Regions from separate parts of the Paenibacillus sp. Y859 genome, predicted to be linked through region 3. Evidence: a T-box and tRNA genes for the amino acid it is inferred to sense, from the RefSeq annotation. Region 3 holds a T-box; the other regions hold tRNA genes.
What was found. The T-box of region 3 lies ahead of leuS (leucine--tRNA ligase). A T-box ahead of a tRNA ligase gene usually reads a tRNA of that ligase, here a tRNA-Leu.
Positions count from the first base shown of each region.

Region 1 (4,634 bases), 150 kb from region 3:
TTTTTTGTTTTCTTCAAGCTATGTACTCCCCTCATGTAAAAAAGCTTCTATGTGACTTCGAAATATACCATATTATTAAAATTGTTGCTATGGGAACACAGCAATTGTCCAAAAAAACCTTCAACCCCACTCATAGAAGCGGAATTGAAGGCTCGAAACCATAACTAGTGCTTGATAAAAACTTGTGTAGGAGGCCGCTACGATGACGGATTGTCCAACCCAATAACGAATTCCAAGCTATTCTTGTCGCTTCTCATAAGCAATTAATGTAACTTCTTTACCTGTGAGATCATATAGAAGCGCTTCTGTTTGTTTAATCGCTTGTAACGTTTGATCGTTCTCATTTAATGGAGCAATGGTGTACTCATCCGTTTGAATATGCATTATTGTCTCACCTCACAATCATTTTCTCCTAAGTTCCCCCCATTTGAGTTCAACTATTCTACCTACGTGCCATGAATACAACTTAAAGATTCGGAATACTCCAGTCAATTGGCCCCGCTCCTACATATTCCAGGAAAGCATTTGTCTGAGAAAAAGGTTTACTACCGAAAAAACCACGATACGCCGCTAACGGACTTGGATGACTACTTTGAATGACCTTATGTTTACTCATATCTATTAACGATGTCTTCTTCTGTGCATGACTTCCCCAAAGAATGAATACCAAAGGATGATCTCGTTCGTTTAATTTCTGTATGATCGTATCCGTAAAATTCTCCCAGCCGATCCCTTGATGAGAAGCAGGTTGTCCCTCCTGTACGGTGAGTACGGTATTCAGCATAAGAACCCCTTCCTTCGCCCAACGTTCAAGCGATCCGTGATTTGGGGTATCCACCGATAGATCGGCTTCTAGTTCTTTGTAAATATTTCTTAGTGAAGGTGGAATTCGTACTCCAGGCATGACAGAGAAACTTAGTCCGTGAGCTTGTCCAACACCATGATAAGGGTCCTGGCCTAAAATAACCGCTTTGGTTGTAGTATATGATGTAAGCTTAAGCGCTTCATATAAATACTCCTTAGGAGGTAGTATCGTTTGATGAGCGTATTCATCCGTTATCTTTTGCTGCAACTCTATAAAATAAGGCTTAAGCATTTCAGCTTGTAATTGATCATCCCAATCATTACCGAACATCCTGATCTCCTCTTTCACTTCATAATTATTACAAAAAATAAGCCGACTCCATAAACGCGGAGCCGACTCATTTCCATCTAAATCTTCAATCATGATGCCGAGAACCGGGATCGAACCGGTACAGTAGTCACCTACCGCAGGATTTTAAGTCCTGTGCGTCTGCCAATTCCGCCACCCCGGCATAATAGGTATGAATTCGCTGATTTATATAACGGTACTGCTTAAATTCAACTTTCTTATTATATGATATATTCCAAACAATTTCAACCTATTTCACAAATAACTTTTTCACAGAGAAAATTAATCATTTGCACATCATAGATAACACATTCGTTTTGGGCAAGCCGATGCTCATCACATCTTTACCCTCCCCATCATAGATTATAGGTAATTACCTATATAGAGGAGCAAATATGATGATGCAACATATGTATGAAGTCCCCCAATATGATGTAAGACAGCCAGATCAGACTACACACAAAGAGATGGTTCTAGATCATGTCACTGTCGATGTAACCGGAGATCATGTCCCCGATCAAATATGGCTCACAGGGGTTAAGCAAGATGCTACAAGTCCATTTATAACCGACATTTCTATTATCATTCAGGATGGTGCCTCCGCAAGACGTTATCGGATCAAGCCCAATCAGAATTCAGGATATAATCCACGTCTCTTTGTGGGAGACTTCACTGGGGATGGAATTGCAGATCTATTACTAACAATCGATAGTGGCGGATCAGGGGCGATAACGTATGACTATTTGTACACCCTAACTCAGGGCAAGACACAACTTATATTCAGCTCCGAAGCGTACAACGACTATTGGAAATACAAAGTAACCTATTTAGATGGTTATCGACTGCAATTGACTAATAGCAATACAGAACTAGTATATACGATAGACATCACATCTCGAGGCAAAGCCTATTTAGATGAAATCTATCATCCGAACGGAACGTTGAAGGCCCCTATTGAGGGGTGGGTAGACCCTCTCAGCGGTTTATATCCAGTTGATTTCGATCGAGATGGGGTCTATGAGTTACTGGCTTTCCAAGGCGTAAGCGGACTGTACCATGCTGATCGATTTGGGTATGTGGAGAATAATTTGAAGTGGCAGAACAACGGGTGGATGTTACAGAATCAGTGGTTTGCGATCTATGGAGCACCTAAATGATTTGATACACAGCAAAAAGAGGGACTATATAAATAATGGCAAGTGTCAGAGCAACCAATGCATACATCACCCAGCTCTGTCCTTTGAATTGCGTCAGTTGGGTTATAAAAATAAGAATAGCTAATGCATTTACGAATCCATTTATGACCGAATGGGGTACAAAGCTGACCAAATGTCCAACTTTCAATTTTCCCATAACATATTGAATGACACCTGTAAGTATCGTTGCTGCAAATAGATACTCAAACCCGTGCTCTTTAACCAGAGTCACCATAAGTAATGCCATAGCTCCCGTAGCTGCCGAGATCATCGCAGGTCTTCCACCTACAAAGGAGATGACAATAGCCATACAGAACGAAGCATACAGACCTACCATCGGGCTCACACCTGCAATAATAGAGAATGCGATTGCTTCTTGAATCAGCGCTAAAGCAACCGTAATACCGGACAATACGTCTTTTCGAGTATTACCAAACCAAGTAGAGTTGTTCAATTGTATAGATGCCAATGTCTAGTTTCCCCTATTTCAATGTTCATTAATAGCTAAAAAGACAAACAAAAAAATCCTTACAAAGCAAGGATTTCTGATAAAATGGGCCTTGAGGGACTCGAACCCCCGACCAATCGGTTATGAGCCGACCGCTCTAACCAACTGAGCTAAAGGCCCTAAATAATATGTAATCCACTATGAATAATGGCAATTTAATTGGTTGCGGGGGCAGGATTTGAACCTGCGACCTTCGGGTTATGAGCCCGACGAGCTACCGTGCTGCTCCACCCCGCGTCATTGAATTATTCAAATAGCGACAAGAATTAATATACAACATTAACACCCTATACGTCAAGCCTTTTTTATTCAAGGAATAAATCGAACGCCAAAACGCCCTCTACGAGAACGAAATATTTCCACAGAATAAGGATCATCATACCCGTAAATCCATCCATCCTGCTCTAATCTTTTGGCAAGACAACTCGCTTGAAATTTACTTGTATAAAGTTTACCGAAATATACCCATTGCATACCTCTTCCCTCCTTCTCATCATGAGTAAAATAAGATGTCGATGGTATTGTTACCTAGTTACTCTCTATACATACAACTCGATTCGCAATATTCAAAATAGCCTTACTGAACTGCAGAACGTACAGTTAGTTGCAAATTTGTCCTCTAAATCCACCACTTTTCCGCGATTACCCCAACTTTAACGGCCATTTAAACACTTATTTCTTGCAAGCCTGCCTATTCTGCTAATTTAGGTGTTGTTTATGCACTTACTCACCGGCAGTGGATTTCTAACGGAAGTCACAGACCTTATTCCACGAAAAAACATCACAATGAAATTTTAACGGAAATACAGGCCTCTATATGCATATTAACATCTCAAATCCGAAGGAAAAGACCAAATAAGATCTCTCATTTCCGTTAGAATTCCAAGAGTGACGATTCAGGCAAAATAGAGTCTGTTATTTCCGTTAGAAAATGTACTTGGTTACTCTACTCTTCATGATGCCACTACATACGATGTCTCCATTGGGTTGTTAATAGGTCTACCTTCGACTACCTGCATGCAGCCAACATCCAGCGGTAGTCATCCACGTTAGTTGCAAATTTGTTCTCTAAATCCACCACTATTCCTCTTTCCCCCACTTTAGATGCCCAAAAGACATTTAATTTCTCAAAAAGCCCAATTTTCCGCAATTCTCGCAGAATACACCTAAAGATCTTCCAAAAAATTATACTTTCTATCACGTCAAAAAAACCGGCCGCACCATCCCCATTGAAGGATGGCACAGCCGGTTCCACAAAAATGATATAAATGAATATTCCTTATACTCCAAAGGATGAGGGATCTGCTCTCCAAGCCTTCAATGCCGCTACATCTCCTGCTTCTATCTTCCCTTGCTCAAGAGCGACATCCATTAATGCTCCGTAGTTAGACAAGCTCTGAAGTGGAATACCTGCCTCTGCAAATGCGTCAACAGCTTTGTCAAGCTGATAGCTGAATATTGCAAGAACTGCCAATGGCTGTGCTCCTGCTTCCTTAACAGCTAAGGCGGCCTTCAATGAACTTCCCCCAGTAGAGATCAAATCCTCGATGACAACCACTTTCTGGTTCGGCTTGATTAATCCTTCGATCTGATTCTCCTTGCCATGACCTTTAGCCTTATCTCGAATATAGGCCATCGGAAGATTTAACTTCTGTGCTACCCAAGCGGCATGTGGGATACCAGCTGTAGCTGTCCCTGCAATAACTTCCGCATCGGGGTACTGCTCACGAATGACCGCTGCGAACGATTCCGCAATATATTCACGAATCTCAGGATA
Region 1 covers NZ_JBXCIZ010000002.1:304,748-309,381, reverse strand. Annotated here, with positions in the region: gene AC1TO8_RS06260 (hypothetical protein) at 238-384, opposite strand; gene AC1TO8_RS06255 (uracil-DNA glycosylase) at 467-1,135, opposite strand; tRNA gene AC1TO8_RS06250 (tRNA-Leu) at 1,231-1,316, opposite strand; gene AC1TO8_RS06245 (VCBS repeat-containing protein) at 1,549-2,310, shown strand; partial or broken gene AC1TO8_RS06240 (SulP family inorganic anion transporter) at 2,327-2,818, opposite strand; tRNA gene AC1TO8_RS06235 (tRNA-Ile) at 2,904-2,977, opposite strand; tRNA gene AC1TO8_RS06230 (tRNA-Met) at 3,018-3,094, opposite strand; gene AC1TO8_RS06225 (hypothetical protein) at 3,167-3,331, opposite strand; gene pyrE (orotate phosphoribosyltransferase) at 4,137-4,634, opposite strand, start outside.
Region 1: it encodes a tRNA-Leu, which carries the amino acid that the T-box ahead of leuS (leucine--tRNA ligase) is inferred to sense. The anticodon was not compared.

Region 2 (4,634 bases), on a different contig from region 3:
GAAGCCATTCTTCGCTTTATTCGTGATGCCTACGTTCCCTTTGATAACAACCAAGCCGAGCGTGACATTCGCATGGTGAAAATTAAAATAAAAGTATCTGGCTCCTATCGAACGCTATCTAATGCAAAGCAATTTGCTCGTATCCGCAGTATAATCGCTACATTCCGCAAACAAAATCTTTCGATTCTTTCTTCACTCACTTCGGCTTTTAAGGGTCAATTTAGCTTCTAGAGATACCTAAGTAGTAACCTATTTAGTATAGTTATCCATTGTTTTCGAGACATTAACAATATGTAAACATCGTGTAAATTCTTTTTACATATTGTTTAATATTTGCACCTTCTTTGTATTAAAAATTATCAAGTGCCAGCTTCGATTACCAATTACTTGCACCAAAAACACACGGACCTCACGCGGTCCGTGTGTATAAGAAATAAATTAATGCAACATGACTTATGCAATTCATTGAAATAACTGAAGCAAACAACAACTCCATGCGGGCGTGCTGGTACGATTCCGACGAGTGACATTGCTTGAAGCCAAGTTATTGTTTGTCGGCTCACTGTGGCTTAAGATGCAACGAAATACTGGCTTTAAAGTGGGATTCGATTTCCTTCGAACAAGCCCTTCACTCAATGCAAGCCCAACCGAATGAAGTAAACGTCGCTAAAGATGAATTTACTCATTCTGCTATCCCTCCCTAATCTCCAATTGAACCAAACAAGATATTGTACCCCATTCTCATTTTGTTAGGTGCTGTAATCGGCTAGACAACTGCCTATCTTACCATGCAATTTATATCGGGTGTCAAACTTTTGAAGTTGCATTTCAAAATAGGGATTCCGTATTATTTTCAAAAATACTACAGCCCACAAAATGGCGGAATAGCGCTACTGAGAGAAGAGTTTAAGCAGTTCATAAACGAGGAGAAAGCAACGAGCGATATACACATATTCAACCACCTGAGAACATCGGAATCTCGATTTCATTGTTCCTATTCATAAAAATAAAGCAATATTAGTAGAATGGTAGAAAAACCAGTCCGAATCCTTACTACCCGACCCATACAACGATCATTCAAACTCAGACAAAAAGAAACGAAGCCTTGCTAGGCAAGGCTTCCTGGGTTTAAGAGTATGATGCGGTCAAGAGGACTCGAACCTCCATGGTATAACTACCACTGGCACCTGAAGCCAGCGCGTCTGCCAATTCCGCCATGACCGCATATGATGATGCTACTATGTTGAAACAACTCAAAACCACACTAGCATCATGATTTTATCATACCTATTTATTACAGTAAATCACGTCATTCTCCACCGATTATAGTAGTAACTCACCTTCACTATTTCAATGGATCAAGTCGGGGTTCACTGGCTAATTGGTAAATGTAATTGCGATCCAGCTTGACCACATTTCGATTAGGTCGTCGAATGAGTACCTGCTCTGCATCCCATGCCACTACAATCCCTCTTATATCATTGCTTGCGATTGAATCGCGAACGACACGAACTTTCTCACCTTGAACACGAAAAGCATCCAATTCTCCATCACTAATCATTTCACGAATTCAACTCCCTACATTTATAAAAAGGACCTAAACAGTTACATTTAGGCCATATTATTAAATTACACACATTAAGTATTCAATTCATATTGAACCCAGAATTATCGCTGCACATGTTCTTTACTATCGTTCTTCTCGAACCAGAAATCTAGCACTGTAGCAGACATCACTCGACTGTTCAGATACTCAACTTGTTGAGGTGTGAATATTTCCTTCCACGAGAACGCTAATTCCTCACACAAGCTCACAATAGTTAACAATTCAGACCAAGCGACATAACGTTTGTACCAAAAAAATTGAGGGTGTTCAAGCATATAGGGATATAAATCATCAAATTCTGTATGTTTACAATCTACCGCACGTTCGAAATGAATCTTTGCAGCGGCCAACTTATCAACAAAGAATTGTTCTGTTATCGGTTCTTTCCCCATTGTGTTGCCTCCTCTCTCTTCCTTACACTTTATATTATAAGCTATTCGTATTCCACTTGAAAGGTATTGCGAATATTTGGGCTTATCATATCCTATTTTATTCGAGAAAAGTAATCGTTCCATCGGTCAATGATGCAATCTTCACAAGCGATTCAACTCTAAACCCTTGCTCTCGAATCGTGCGTGCTCCTGCTTGGAAAGACTTCTCAATCACAATTCCTAATCCCATTAGTTCTGCTCCAGAACGTTCTATGATCTTGATCAACCCTTTGGCAGCATCACCATTAGCAATAATATCATCAATAAAAAGCACCCGATCTTCACTCCTTAGATACCGTCTTGATAACATAATATCCGTCACTATTCCTTTGGTGAAGGATGGTACGCGCTCACAATATGCATCTGGATCAGCAAGAAGTGTCTTTTTGCGACGTGCAAATACGAGTGGCACTCCAAGTTCATAGGCAGTAGCGAAACCAACTGAAATTCCGGAAGATTCGACCGTCACTACCCGTGTAATTCCAGACTCCCTGAACCTCGCTGCAAACTCTCTACCCATTTCCATCGTTAATTGAGGGTCTACTTGATGATTCAATAATCCATCAAGATTCAATACTTGATCGGACAATATTGTGCCTTCTTCAATAATTCGTTGTTTTAGTAATTCCATAGTGTTTACCCTCCCATGCCAATTCTTTGTCGTAAAAATACCATATATATAGCCCAAACATCAAGTACATTTGGACAAGTTACAGAGGTTGTTCAAAAAGTCACCTTTTTGAACTCGCACTTATAGTCATGTCCCACTCTTTTTCAACATACCTTGTACTATTGCGAAGTATGTTCAAGGAGGTAACAATGAAAAACTTAGGTAGAATTTTACAAATTGCATTTACTTACATAGGTACCATTGTTGGCGCCGGATTCGCTACTGGACAGGAAATCCTCCAGTTCTTCACTCAATATGGAAAGTGGGCTACGTTGACTATTATCCTTTCAACCATCCTCTTTATTTGGTTAGGTACGAAGATGATGATCATTTCACGAACCATTCGTGCGAAATCCTATGAAGATCTAAACAAGTATTTGTTTGGACATAAATCAGGCGGGTACATCAGTATTATCATGCTGTTCGTTCTCATCGGAGTAAACAGCATTATGCTTGCTGGCGCCGGTTCTGTATTTGTGGAACATCTAAATCTCCATTATCAGACAGGTCTAATTATAACACTTGTAGGTGCCTATTTCTTACTTCGTCGAGGCATGCATTCCATTATGTACATGAACAGTATTGTTGTACCCATGATGCTGACCATCTCACTGCTCATCATCTCTAATACATTGCAATCCCCAAATGCAGATCGTTTCATAACCTTATCTACCGATACGAACCTAACGATGGCATGGCTATCACCAGTACTCTATACGGCATTCAATCTCGTTATGGCACAAGCAATACTTGTCCCCCTAGGTAGCCGAACTGAGAGCCTTACTGTCATTAAATGGGGCGGAGTTATTGGAGGACTGGGCGTTGGATTTATGTTAATGGCCGCCCATTTCGCCCTGTCAGCGCAAATGCCAGGCATTACACAATATGAGATTCCAATGGGCAATATCGCATTTCAATTGGGTGTAGCCGTACAATTGATTTACGTACTGCTCATATTCCTCGAAATATTCACAACCTTTGTTGCGGATATATACGGGGTTAACTTACAACTTCAACAACATTTTCATTTTTCTCCCAAAGTGATCTCCGTGGCCATCATGCTGACATGTTTTATAGTTAGCCAATTCGGATTCAGTTATTTATTGTCCATTTTATATCCACTCTTCGGTTTTCTCAGTTTATTTTGGGTCGTCAAATTGATGGTTGCAACGAAATGAAATGAGCTGTCGGCATCCTATCCTGAATATGTTGTACGATATAGGGATGACAAGTCATCATGATAATCTGCCGTGTTGAAGAAATCTCCTGCAACAGAGACAACGCAGCCACCATTCTCTCCTGATCGAAATTAACTAATATATCGTCAAAAAGTAAAGGGATCGATACTTTTGATTTCATCGTACCTGCTAAAGCGAGTCTCATGGCCAAATACATCTGCTCAGCCGTGCCTCGACTAAGTTTCGCACTATCAATCAGTCCTTGGTCGCGGTGCTCAGCAAGCAGCTCTTTCCCTCCCATTTTCATAACAATGCGAGAATAAGCACCTTTAGTTAATCGTGCGAAATAGATTGACGCCATCTTCAAAACTTCTGGTTGCTTCTCTTCTTCATAAATACGACGGGTTCTTGAGATCAATTCCGAGCAAATAGACATCACAGCATAATCAGTTGTTAATTCTTTTAAAGATGCTTTCTGTTCCTCAAGTTTCTGAATCGCTGTATCATGTAGACATAACAATTCTAATTGGTCCCGCTCCTGCAACAACCTTCCATGTTGTTGTTGCAACTCATTCCAGCGGGACTCAACCTCGTTCAATTCCATTTCATGATGTTGACATACAAATTCTAATCCCGTCTCATCATGAGTATTTAATACATTTAGAATGGCTTCTCTTCGCTGATCATCTGAGCCGCTAAACATCGAAATTTCCCACTGAAGAATGCTGTCCTTTAATTCCGAACGGTGC
Region 2 covers NZ_JBXCIZ010000001.1:695,917-700,550, forward strand. Annotated here, with positions in the region: gene AC1TO8_RS03560 (IS66 family transposase) at 1-231, shown strand, start outside; tRNA gene AC1TO8_RS03565 (tRNA-Leu) at 1,141-1,224, opposite strand; gene AC1TO8_RS03570 (hypothetical protein) at 1,346-1,561, opposite strand; gene AC1TO8_RS03575 (hypothetical protein) at 1,669-1,998, opposite strand; gene AC1TO8_RS03580 (xanthine phosphoribosyltransferase) at 2,096-2,668, opposite strand; gene AC1TO8_RS03585 (YkvI family membrane protein) at 2,857-3,885, shown strand; gene AC1TO8_RS03590 (AAA family ATPase) at 3,860-4,634, opposite strand, start outside.
Region 2: it encodes a tRNA-Leu, which carries the amino acid that the T-box ahead of leuS (leucine--tRNA ligase) is inferred to sense. The anticodon was not compared.

Region 3 (4,634 bases):
TTCAAACGAGCGATCGGTAAGTTGTTAAAAGAAGGTCTAATCACGCAAAAGGAAAATTGGACATATCTAGTGAATCCGGAATCGAATACGAATGAGGATGAACCGTCGTAAATTCAAGGAAAGTGTGGTGTCATTCATTATGTCATCCTACCGAAAATTTGCATATGTTTACGATGAGTTAATGGAAGACATGCCATACCCTGACTGGATTCGTTTTGCACGGACGGCTTGGGAGAAACATGGTATGCCTCATCGTATTGCTGAATTAGGTTGTGGAACGGGCAGTATTACGATACCGTTGGTGAATTCTGGATTTGAGGTCACGGGTATCGATATCTCATCGGATATGTTGTCCGTTGCTCGTGGCAAAATGGAAGGAACTCCACGAGGGAACCGTCTCTTTCGTGAAGGCAGTATACGTTGGGTACAACAGGATATGAGAGAGTGGGAGTTACCAGAGCCAGTGGATTCCGTCATATCTTTTTGTGATTGCATTAACTATCTTGTTGAGGAATCGGATATTACTTCCTTATTCGCTCGTACTTATGAGGGATTAAAACCAGGAGGAACATTCTTATTTGATGTACATCATCCCAATACGATAAAACGTTATGATGAGGAACAGCCGTTTGTGCTTGACGAACGTACTGTTTCTTACATATGGACTTGTGATCTGGATGTGGGACGCTGTGAGATTGAGCATCATTTACGAATCTTCGTGCGTGCTGAACAAGGCGGAGATCAGTATCGTCGTTTCGAGGAAATTCATGTTCAGCGTGCATATGATCCGGAATGGATGAGAGTTGAACTCATCAAGGCAGGATTTCGAGATGTTCATATATATGCAGACTTTGAATGGGTTGAAGCAGAAGATGATGCACAGAGACTTTTCTATGTAGCAGTTAAATAGACATATAAGGAACAGCCCGACTCTTAGAAGTAGGGCTGTTTGTTTGGTTTCATAAATGGGCTATGTTAGACTGTAGTATCGAGCTTGGCTCGAAGAATTGTTAAGGAGTGAGTGACATGGAATTGAAGAATAGGACAGCTATTATTACTGGTGCAGGAAAAGGAATCGGTCTAGCCATAGCGACTTCGCTTGCTAAGGAAGGTGTCAATCTCGGTCTCATCGCAAGAACAAAGGCAGATTTAGAAGTGCTTCGCGATTCATTAACAGAAGCTTATGGTGTGAAAGTTAGCATTGCAACGGCTGATGTTTCTATAAAGAATGAAGTGGATCAAGCCGTAGAGATATTGAAGGAACAGCTGGGTTCAATTGATATATTGGTTAACAATGCCGGGGTTGCAGAATTCGGAACATTATTAGAAATGGATCCTGAAGTGTGGGAAAGAATGATTCAAGTTAACTTAATGGGAACCTATTACGTGACACGGGCTGTACTTCCAGCAATGGTAGAGCAAAACAGTGGTAACATCATCAATATTGCTTCTACTGCAGGTGAGAAGGGGTTCGCAACGGGGTCTGCTTACTGTGCTTCTAAGTTTGCGATGTTGGGGCTTACTGAATCCGTTCTGCAGGAAGTTCGTAAATTTAACATACGTGTTGTTGCGTTAACTCCAAGTACGGTGAATACAGAATTAGCTAAAAATGCCGGCTTGAAAGTAGGCAATGAAGAGCATATGATGCAGCCAGAGGATGTGGCTGAATTGGCTATTGCAACTTTGAAGCTTCCAGATCGTGTTTTTGTGAAAAGCGCTGGTCTATGGACAACGAACCCACAGTAGAGCATGAATAAACAAGCCTTGGATCCTTTGATCCAAGGCTTGTTCTTGCTATTCTCCATTTGAACCATAAGAGATGGTCTTATGTTTCGCTGTCTTTCCATTCCTCAACGATGTTCAACAAGGTCGATACTTCCCAGGATGATATGTGCTAGACCAAAGCCAAGTACACCATACGCAGCAAGTTTATACTTGCTTCCAAGCATTGCGGCACCTGATGCAGATACGACAGTTCCAAGAACAGCAGGAATCAATCCTTCTCGCATATGAACACTCCCTTAAGTAGTTTTGGAAAGACAATGGGTAGTATTTGTATATGTGATTGGATTTATACATTTCCTGTTCTTATAGTAACAAGAAAATTGATGATCGCTATGTTGTACCAGAAAGTCTTCGGAAAAGGACTTCACTTAGGATTGGAGGTAGAAGTGCATGGGCAGTTGTAGAAGATACACTTATTTTAGAGGAAAAGGTGAGGTGGAGAAAAATAGATGCAAAGATACAGTTAAATAAGGGAAAATAGAGAAAAGTGGGGATTTATCAGTAACTAGATGTACTCTGTGCAACTAAAATTAGCAATTAAGGATATAAAGAGGATTTAAATGTACTTCGTACAACTATTGGACTAGGAGTAAGTAGAAGATACACTTGTTGACTTAATATTGTTGGTTCTGTATAATTTGATTCATCAAAATGCATATTTTAAACGTTGATGAGGAGTACTAATTTCGAAATATCATCCAGAGAGCCGGCGGTTGCTGCAAGCCGGTTGATAAATTGAAGTGAACTTGCCTCGGAGTAATGATATGAATATGGAAGGCATTGTCGATCCGGTGACTAAGATCGTCGACTTTTCTATATAGTAAGTATCATCGTCTCACCCGCGTTAAGGGTTCAAAGTGAGTGGAAGACAAAGAATGTATTCCGCTAACTAGGGTGGTACCACGGGAATCAAACCTCTCGTCCCTAGCGATCAAACGCTAAGGATGTAGAGGTTTTTTTGATGGACAAATGAGTTAGATTTAGATCATGTACGCGATTATGAAGGAGGAATAATAAGCCATGAATGAACAGCAACAACAAGGTCAAGGCTATCAACCATTAATTATTGAACCGAAATGGCAGCAATATTGGGATGAACATGAGACATTTAAAACGGGTGAAGATCCAACGAAACCGAAGTTTTACGCTTTGGATATGTTTCCCTATCCATCAGGTACGGGGCTTCACGTAGGGCATCCTGAGGGTTATACGGCAACAGATATTGTATCACGCTATAAACGGATGAAAGGTTATAACGTTCTTCATCCTATGGGCTGGGATGCTTTCGGGCTACCTGCTGAGCAACATGCTTTAGACACAGGAGAACATCCAAGGGATATCACAGTTAAGAATATTAACAATTTCCGTCGTCAGATTAAATCTCTAGGCTTCTCATATGACTGGGATAGAGAGATTAGTACGACGGATCCGAAGTATTATAAATGGACACAATGGATATTTATCCAGTTATTTAATAAAGGGCTTGCGTATGTAGCTGAAGTGCCTGTCAATTGGTGCCCAGCATTAGGTACGGTACTAGCGAATGAAGAAGTTATTGATGGATTAAGTGAACGTGGAGGTCATCCTGTCGTTCGTAAACCGATGAGACAATGGATGCTCAAGATTACTGAGTATGCGGATCGCTTATTGGAAGATTTAGAGGAGTTAGATTGGTCCGAAAGTATTAAAGATATGCAACGTAATTGGATCGGTAAGTCTAAAGGAGCAGAAGTGAGATTTGATATTCAAGGTCACGATGCAAACTTAGCGGTATTTACAACACGACCAGATACTTTGTTCGGCGCAAGTTATTGTGTTCTAGCTCCTGAGCATGAATTGGTTACCGTTATTACAACACCAGAGCAATTGGCTGCGGTTGAGACCTATAAAACTCAGGCATCGCACAAAAGTGATCTGGAACGGACGGATTTGGCTAAAGATAAATCAGGGGTCTTTACAGGGGCATATGCAGTTAATCCGGTGAATGGTGCAACGATGCCAATCTGGATCGCAGATTATGTTCTTGCAGGATATGGAACGGGAGCTATTATGGCAGTACCAGGTCATGATACTCGTGACTGGGAATTTGCTAAACAGTTCGGATTAGAAATTATAGAAGTAGTTAAAGGCGGGAATATCGAAGAAGAGGCATATAGCGGAGACGGAGAACATGTCAACTCTGAATTGCTTAATGGCTTAAAGAATGAAGAGGCCATGGCAACAATGATTAAATGGCTAGAAGAAAACGGCAAAGGCGAAGGTAAAATCACATATCGTCTACGTGACTGGTTGTTTAGTCGCCAAAGATATTGGGGAGAGCCTATCCCAATTCTTCATCTAGAAGACGGAACAATGAAGACCGTACCGGTCGATCAATTACCGTTAGTTCTACCAGATGTAGACCAAATCAAGCCATCAGGTACGGGAGAATCACCGCTTGCTAATGTGCTTGACTGGGTAGAGACGATTGATCCTGAGACAGGAATGAAGGCTAGACGTGAGACGAATACAATGCCTCAATGGGCAGGCAGTTGCTGGTATTATCTACGCTTCATTGATCCTCATAACGATGAGGAGCTCTGTTCTAAGGATAAGCAACAACAATGGCTTCCGGTAGACCTGTATATCGGTGGAGCAGAACATGCTGTACTTCACTTGCTATACGCACGATTCTGGCATAAGGTGCTATACGATCTTGGTATAGTTGATACCAAAGAACCATTCCATAAGCTCGTAAACCAAGGAATGATTCTAGGTACCAATAATGAGAAGATGAGTAAATCACGTGGAAATGTAGTGAATCCAGATGAAATCGTTGAAAGTCATGGTGCAGATACACTTCGTATATA
Region 3 covers NZ_JBXCIZ010000002.1:155,746-160,379, forward strand. Annotated here, with positions in the region: gene AC1TO8_RS05560 (CvfB family protein) at 1-111, shown strand, start outside; gene AC1TO8_RS05565 (class I SAM-dependent DNA methyltransferase) at 140-910, shown strand; gene AC1TO8_RS05570 (3-ketoacyl-ACP reductase) at 1,027-1,746, shown strand; gene AC1TO8_RS05575 (asparagine synthase) at 1,851-2,009, opposite strand; T-box leader at 2,444-2,714, shown strand; gene leuS (leucine--tRNA ligase) at 2,806-4,634, shown strand, end outside.

Region 4 (4,634 bases), on a different contig from region 3:
CGGTCAGTTTGGCGATCTCTTTATTAAGACGCAGATTAAGTGCACTTAGTTGATAAGCGTAGTCTGCAGGCATTTCCACAAATTGAAGTTCATGTTGTAGTTGTAAAATGACGTATCTCATCTTTGCCATAGTGTGTTAGAATCCCCCTATATATCTTTATGTATTGAATGAACGATGCTTGTATCAGTATACTTGACAGTGTAGCCTATAGCGAAGTTAAAATTCAAGTATCAAGTCATGTCCCTGATAAGGGAATGGGCGAATGCCTAGCATATAGTAGGAAGGAATCGTTGGAGAACTATGACAGAAATGATGACCAATGAGGAATTACAGGTATGGGTGGAGGATATTTCACACCGTTGCTTCGGAGTGCCGTTCTTGCATCAAGCTGTGTTCAATGGGCGGTTAAAGACTACGGGAGGGCGATATTTCCTCAAGGGGCATAACATAGAGATTAATCCCCATCAACTCGATAACTTTGGAAATGAAGAGGTGGAAAAAATCATCAAGCATGAATTATGCCACTATCATCTCCATCTGAGAGGAAGAGGGTACCGACATCGTGATCCGGAGTTTAAACAATTGTTGCAACAAGTTGGGGGGAGTAGGTTCTGTCAGGCACTTCCTGGAGCGAAGGCTAGAAAGCCTCTCCCTTATCGATATAAGCTGACATGTACACGATGTGAAATGGAGTATCTCCGTAAAAGAAAAGTAGACCCTAAGCGTTACCGATGTGGTAAATGTCGAGGCGATCTGAGCCTATCTTCGATGACTCCATCTTGACTGAAATCATTCGGAATGATATATTAATGATTGTAAGTCTAGATTGATGTTCCCTGATAGCTCAGTTGGTAGAGCACTCGACTGTTAATCGAGTTGTCACAGGTTCGAGTCCTGTTCGGGGAGCCATTATTTTTTGGAGAGATACCCAAGTGGCTATAAGGGGACCCTCTGCTAAGGGGTTAGACTGCGTAAGCGGTGCGTGGGTTCGAATCCCACTCTCTCCGCCATATTTTTTTAGCCAATCATATATGAATTGACAAAGGGACCTATCAAGGTTCCTTTTTTTGTTAGAATAGTGTCCGTGGCTTCCATTAGAAGGTAGAAGATGCGATACGCTCACTATGCCACTCGAAATGTGAGATAAGAATCTAAGAAAAAAAGCTTGTCATGTAATTGTAATTTTGTTATAATCATTTTTGTTGTCACAAGAAGTGATGTATTATGGCCCGTTGGTCAAGTGGTTAAGACACCTCCCTTTCACGGAGGTAACAGGGGTTCGAGTCCCCTACGGGTCACCATTTATTATGAAGGAATTCAGTCTTCAAGAATGGCACACAGCATTGTGTAGTCACCGAGAGCCATTAGCTCAGTTGGTAGAGCACCTGACTTTTAATCAGGGTGTCGAAGGTTCGAATCCTTCATGGCTCACCATTTTCACTTTTATGATTTGCGGTCGTGGTGGAACGGCAGACACGCTACCTTGAGGTGGTAGTGCCCATTGGGTGTGAGGGTTCAAATCCCTTCGACCGCATTATGATTAGGCTTCTACGGATGTTAAAACCACTCCCTATTCAGAATATTAGATTCTGAATAGGGAGTGGTTTTTTGACGCCTAATTCATTTCTCCTTTACGTGATTTTACCCAAGTGAGAACCACGCTTGAATCCCTTCACCATATAGATGGCATAAAGCACAATGAATAACACAAGGAACATAGATGAATACCGGTACATAACAGCATAACTTGAGTGGGAAGCAATTTGACCTAGAGACAGTGCTCCGACAGCTACCCCAAGATCAAGCGAATTGAAATACATGCTATTGGCCATACCTTGCTGCTGTGGTGTGACCAATTGAATCATCCAAGTCTGAATTGTAGGTTGTGCTGTACCGAAACCAACGCCATAGAATAATGCTGCTACTGCAAGAGAAACGGTAGAGGTTGAGTAAGAAAGTAGGATGAGCCCGATAATTAGAAACAACGCCGCTGGAATGAGCAGTACAATATGACCTTTGCGGTCATAGAGTTTACCTGATATCGGACGGACGATAATAACTGAAATAACATTAAACAAGAAAAATAATGATGCATTTGCAAGATGAACTTCTTTTCCAAATAAAATTAAAAAGCTCAATAAACCGCCATAGGTGATCGACATGAGCATATTAAGTATACTCGGGAGGATCAGTTTTCTATTGAAGCCCGTCTTGTTGGGTGTTGATGAAAGTTCCTTAGGGGCTACAACAGGAGGTTTCACTTTTTTGGTGATGGGATAGATCAATGGGAAAATCAATAGTGCTGTTGCCAAAGTGACATATACTAACGTAGGAAATCCACTTTGCCCTAATATGGTGCTTCCGATTACGGGTCCCAGAGATAGCGCAATACTAGTGGATAACCCGAAATAACCCAAACCTTCTCCTAATCGTCTGTTTGGAATGACACCGGTGGCCATCGTCGGAAGGGTCGTACTTCCCATTCCGAAGCCAATTCCAAATAGAATACGCATAAGTAGTAGCATGGCTACCGTTCCACTCCATAAATATCCGAAAGTAGCCAATGTTATGAGAATAAGTCCTGTGAAAAGGATGGTGTTTCTTTTTCCTTTTTCTAATGCCTTGGCGGAGAATAGTCGCGAAGCGATAGCAGCTAGAGCAAAGAGAGTCGTGAACAGACTAACGGTTAGATCACTCGCATGGAAATGATCTTTAACATAAGAAGGTAGCGGTGATAAGATCATCTGTAAATTCAGAAATAGTAATAAGTTACATACAGTAAGCATGATGAATTCTCTTGTCCAGAGTTTGACTTGTTTGGTTTTCATTTTTTTTGAAGACTCCTAACCTTGATGTAATTGATCGATATTATGTTGGATTTGTTCCATGATCTGTTGTAAAGATAGTAGCTGTTCATCTGTGATTCCAGATATCAATTTGTCATTCAGCCCTAACTCTAGAGGAAGTGTATCTAAGATGAGTGTCTTAGCTGAATCAGTTGAACAGATCAAGAATGCCCTGCGATCAGTAGGGTTTATTTGTCGTATTATGAGCTTCTTTTTATCTAGAACATCTAAGATACGCGTCACCGTAGGCTGATCTTTATCCGTACGGAGTGCAATTTCCTTTTGGTTAGTTCCTTCCTCAAGGCATACTTGATATAGGACGGCCCACTGTTCAGGGGTGATGTCATAGGCTCTAAGCTTATTAGCGAATAAAGTGCTAATCTTACGAAAAATATGTGCGTATTTGAATCCGATGGACTGTTCGGGGGAGGGGAATCTAAACAGGGTAAACACTTCCTTTTAATATAGTTGTTATAACAACTATATTCCTAACAACTATTGTTGTCAATGCTATTGGAGTGTGTGTGGATATTACTGTAAGCTAATAATATGCTCTTTACTTTTAAGTGTTATCCATGTAATATACATAATGTGTTGCAAAAATATTATGCGCGGTCGTGGTGGAACGGCAGACACGCTACCTTGAGGTGGTAGTGCCCATTGGGTGTGAGGGTTCAAATCCCTTCGACCGCATTATGATTAGAATTTTTCGTAACCCTTACACTGTAAGGGTTTTTACTTGTTAAAGTGAGAGGGTTCAAGTCCCATTAACCCAGATAAGGTTAAAGCGGCAGTAGCAATAACAGCGAAATGAAAATAAGAATGACGGAATAGAACAAGCCTGCTCATTAGAGTAGGCTTTTAAATATGAGCCTAAATATAGGCATCTAAAACTTATCTGTATTATAGAAGACGGAGTTTTGTTTCGGAAATAGAACCTCGAGCACATGATATAGTGATGCTTCCTTGGAAGCGTCACTATATCCTTGGAATAGCAAAGTTATAAACTCCTCTTGGCTTAACTTGATGGCAGTATACTCAAGCCCCGTTCGTGCATCAGACTCGATAGAGACATCTTCACTTAAGTAATGAAAATATGCCTTTTGTCCTGCACACTCTAAATATAAATGTAGACTTTCCTGAGCATACTTTGGACTAATATTCAGCCTTTTTTGAAAAGTAGAGGTCAGTTTAGCAAGTAAGGGCTGAAATCGGATCACTTTCCACATCGCGTAATTCATCGTATCCTTCTCGGCACTCCAATTGGTGAATGCTTCGACCAGAGCGTGATCGTCTGGAAGGTTTGCCTGAACGGAGATTGCATCCGGACGTTGTTGGACCAAAGCGTGAAATAAAGGGATGACTGAACTTTCCTCACCTTCGAGATAGCATAACTCCTCCAGATGAGCAATTCCGTCAGCCTTTGTCTCGGATATAAGTCCGTAGGCAACAACGACTCCATCTCGTATAGCCAATAAGCTTGCAGCAGCTTTCCATCTAGGCCAATGAAGTTGATCCTTCCAAACAGCCTCAGATCTAATCGCTGTATACGTTCTAGAAGCATTAAACTGTTCATAAATATCGGATATAGCATCGCAATAAGACGAATCGAATGGAACGATCTCGATATGTGTATCGTTACTAGCCGTGACGGATGTGGTATTTAATTTGTACAAAGGTTCGGGAACAACATTCCAACCATGTTTTTCATAAAATGGGGTAATGACAGCGTATAGTAAGGAAAGATCGTACTCTTCCTGTTCCATCCATTGTGTAAGATTGTGCAG
Region 4 covers NZ_JBXCIZ010000003.1:64,137-68,770, forward strand. Annotated here, with positions in the region: gene AC1TO8_RS09260 (hydrolase/acyltransferase) at 1-130, opposite strand, end outside; gene AC1TO8_RS09265 (SprT family protein) at 314-784, shown strand; tRNA gene AC1TO8_RS09270 (tRNA-Asn) at 835-910, shown strand; tRNA gene AC1TO8_RS09275 (tRNA-Ser) at 920-1,011, shown strand; tRNA gene AC1TO8_RS09280 (tRNA-Glu) at 1,228-1,302, shown strand; tRNA gene AC1TO8_RS09285 (tRNA-Lys) at 1,360-1,435, shown strand; tRNA gene AC1TO8_RS09290 (tRNA-Leu) at 1,454-1,535, shown strand; gene AC1TO8_RS09295 (MFS transporter) at 1,633-2,829, opposite strand; gene AC1TO8_RS09300 (MarR family winged helix-turn-helix transcriptional regulator) at 2,845-3,300, opposite strand; tRNA gene AC1TO8_RS09305 (tRNA-Leu) at 3,459-3,540, shown strand; gene AC1TO8_RS09310 (GNAT family N-acetyltransferase) at 3,735-4,634, opposite strand, start outside.
Region 4: it encodes a tRNA-Leu, which carries the amino acid that the T-box ahead of leuS (leucine--tRNA ligase) is inferred to sense. The anticodon was not compared.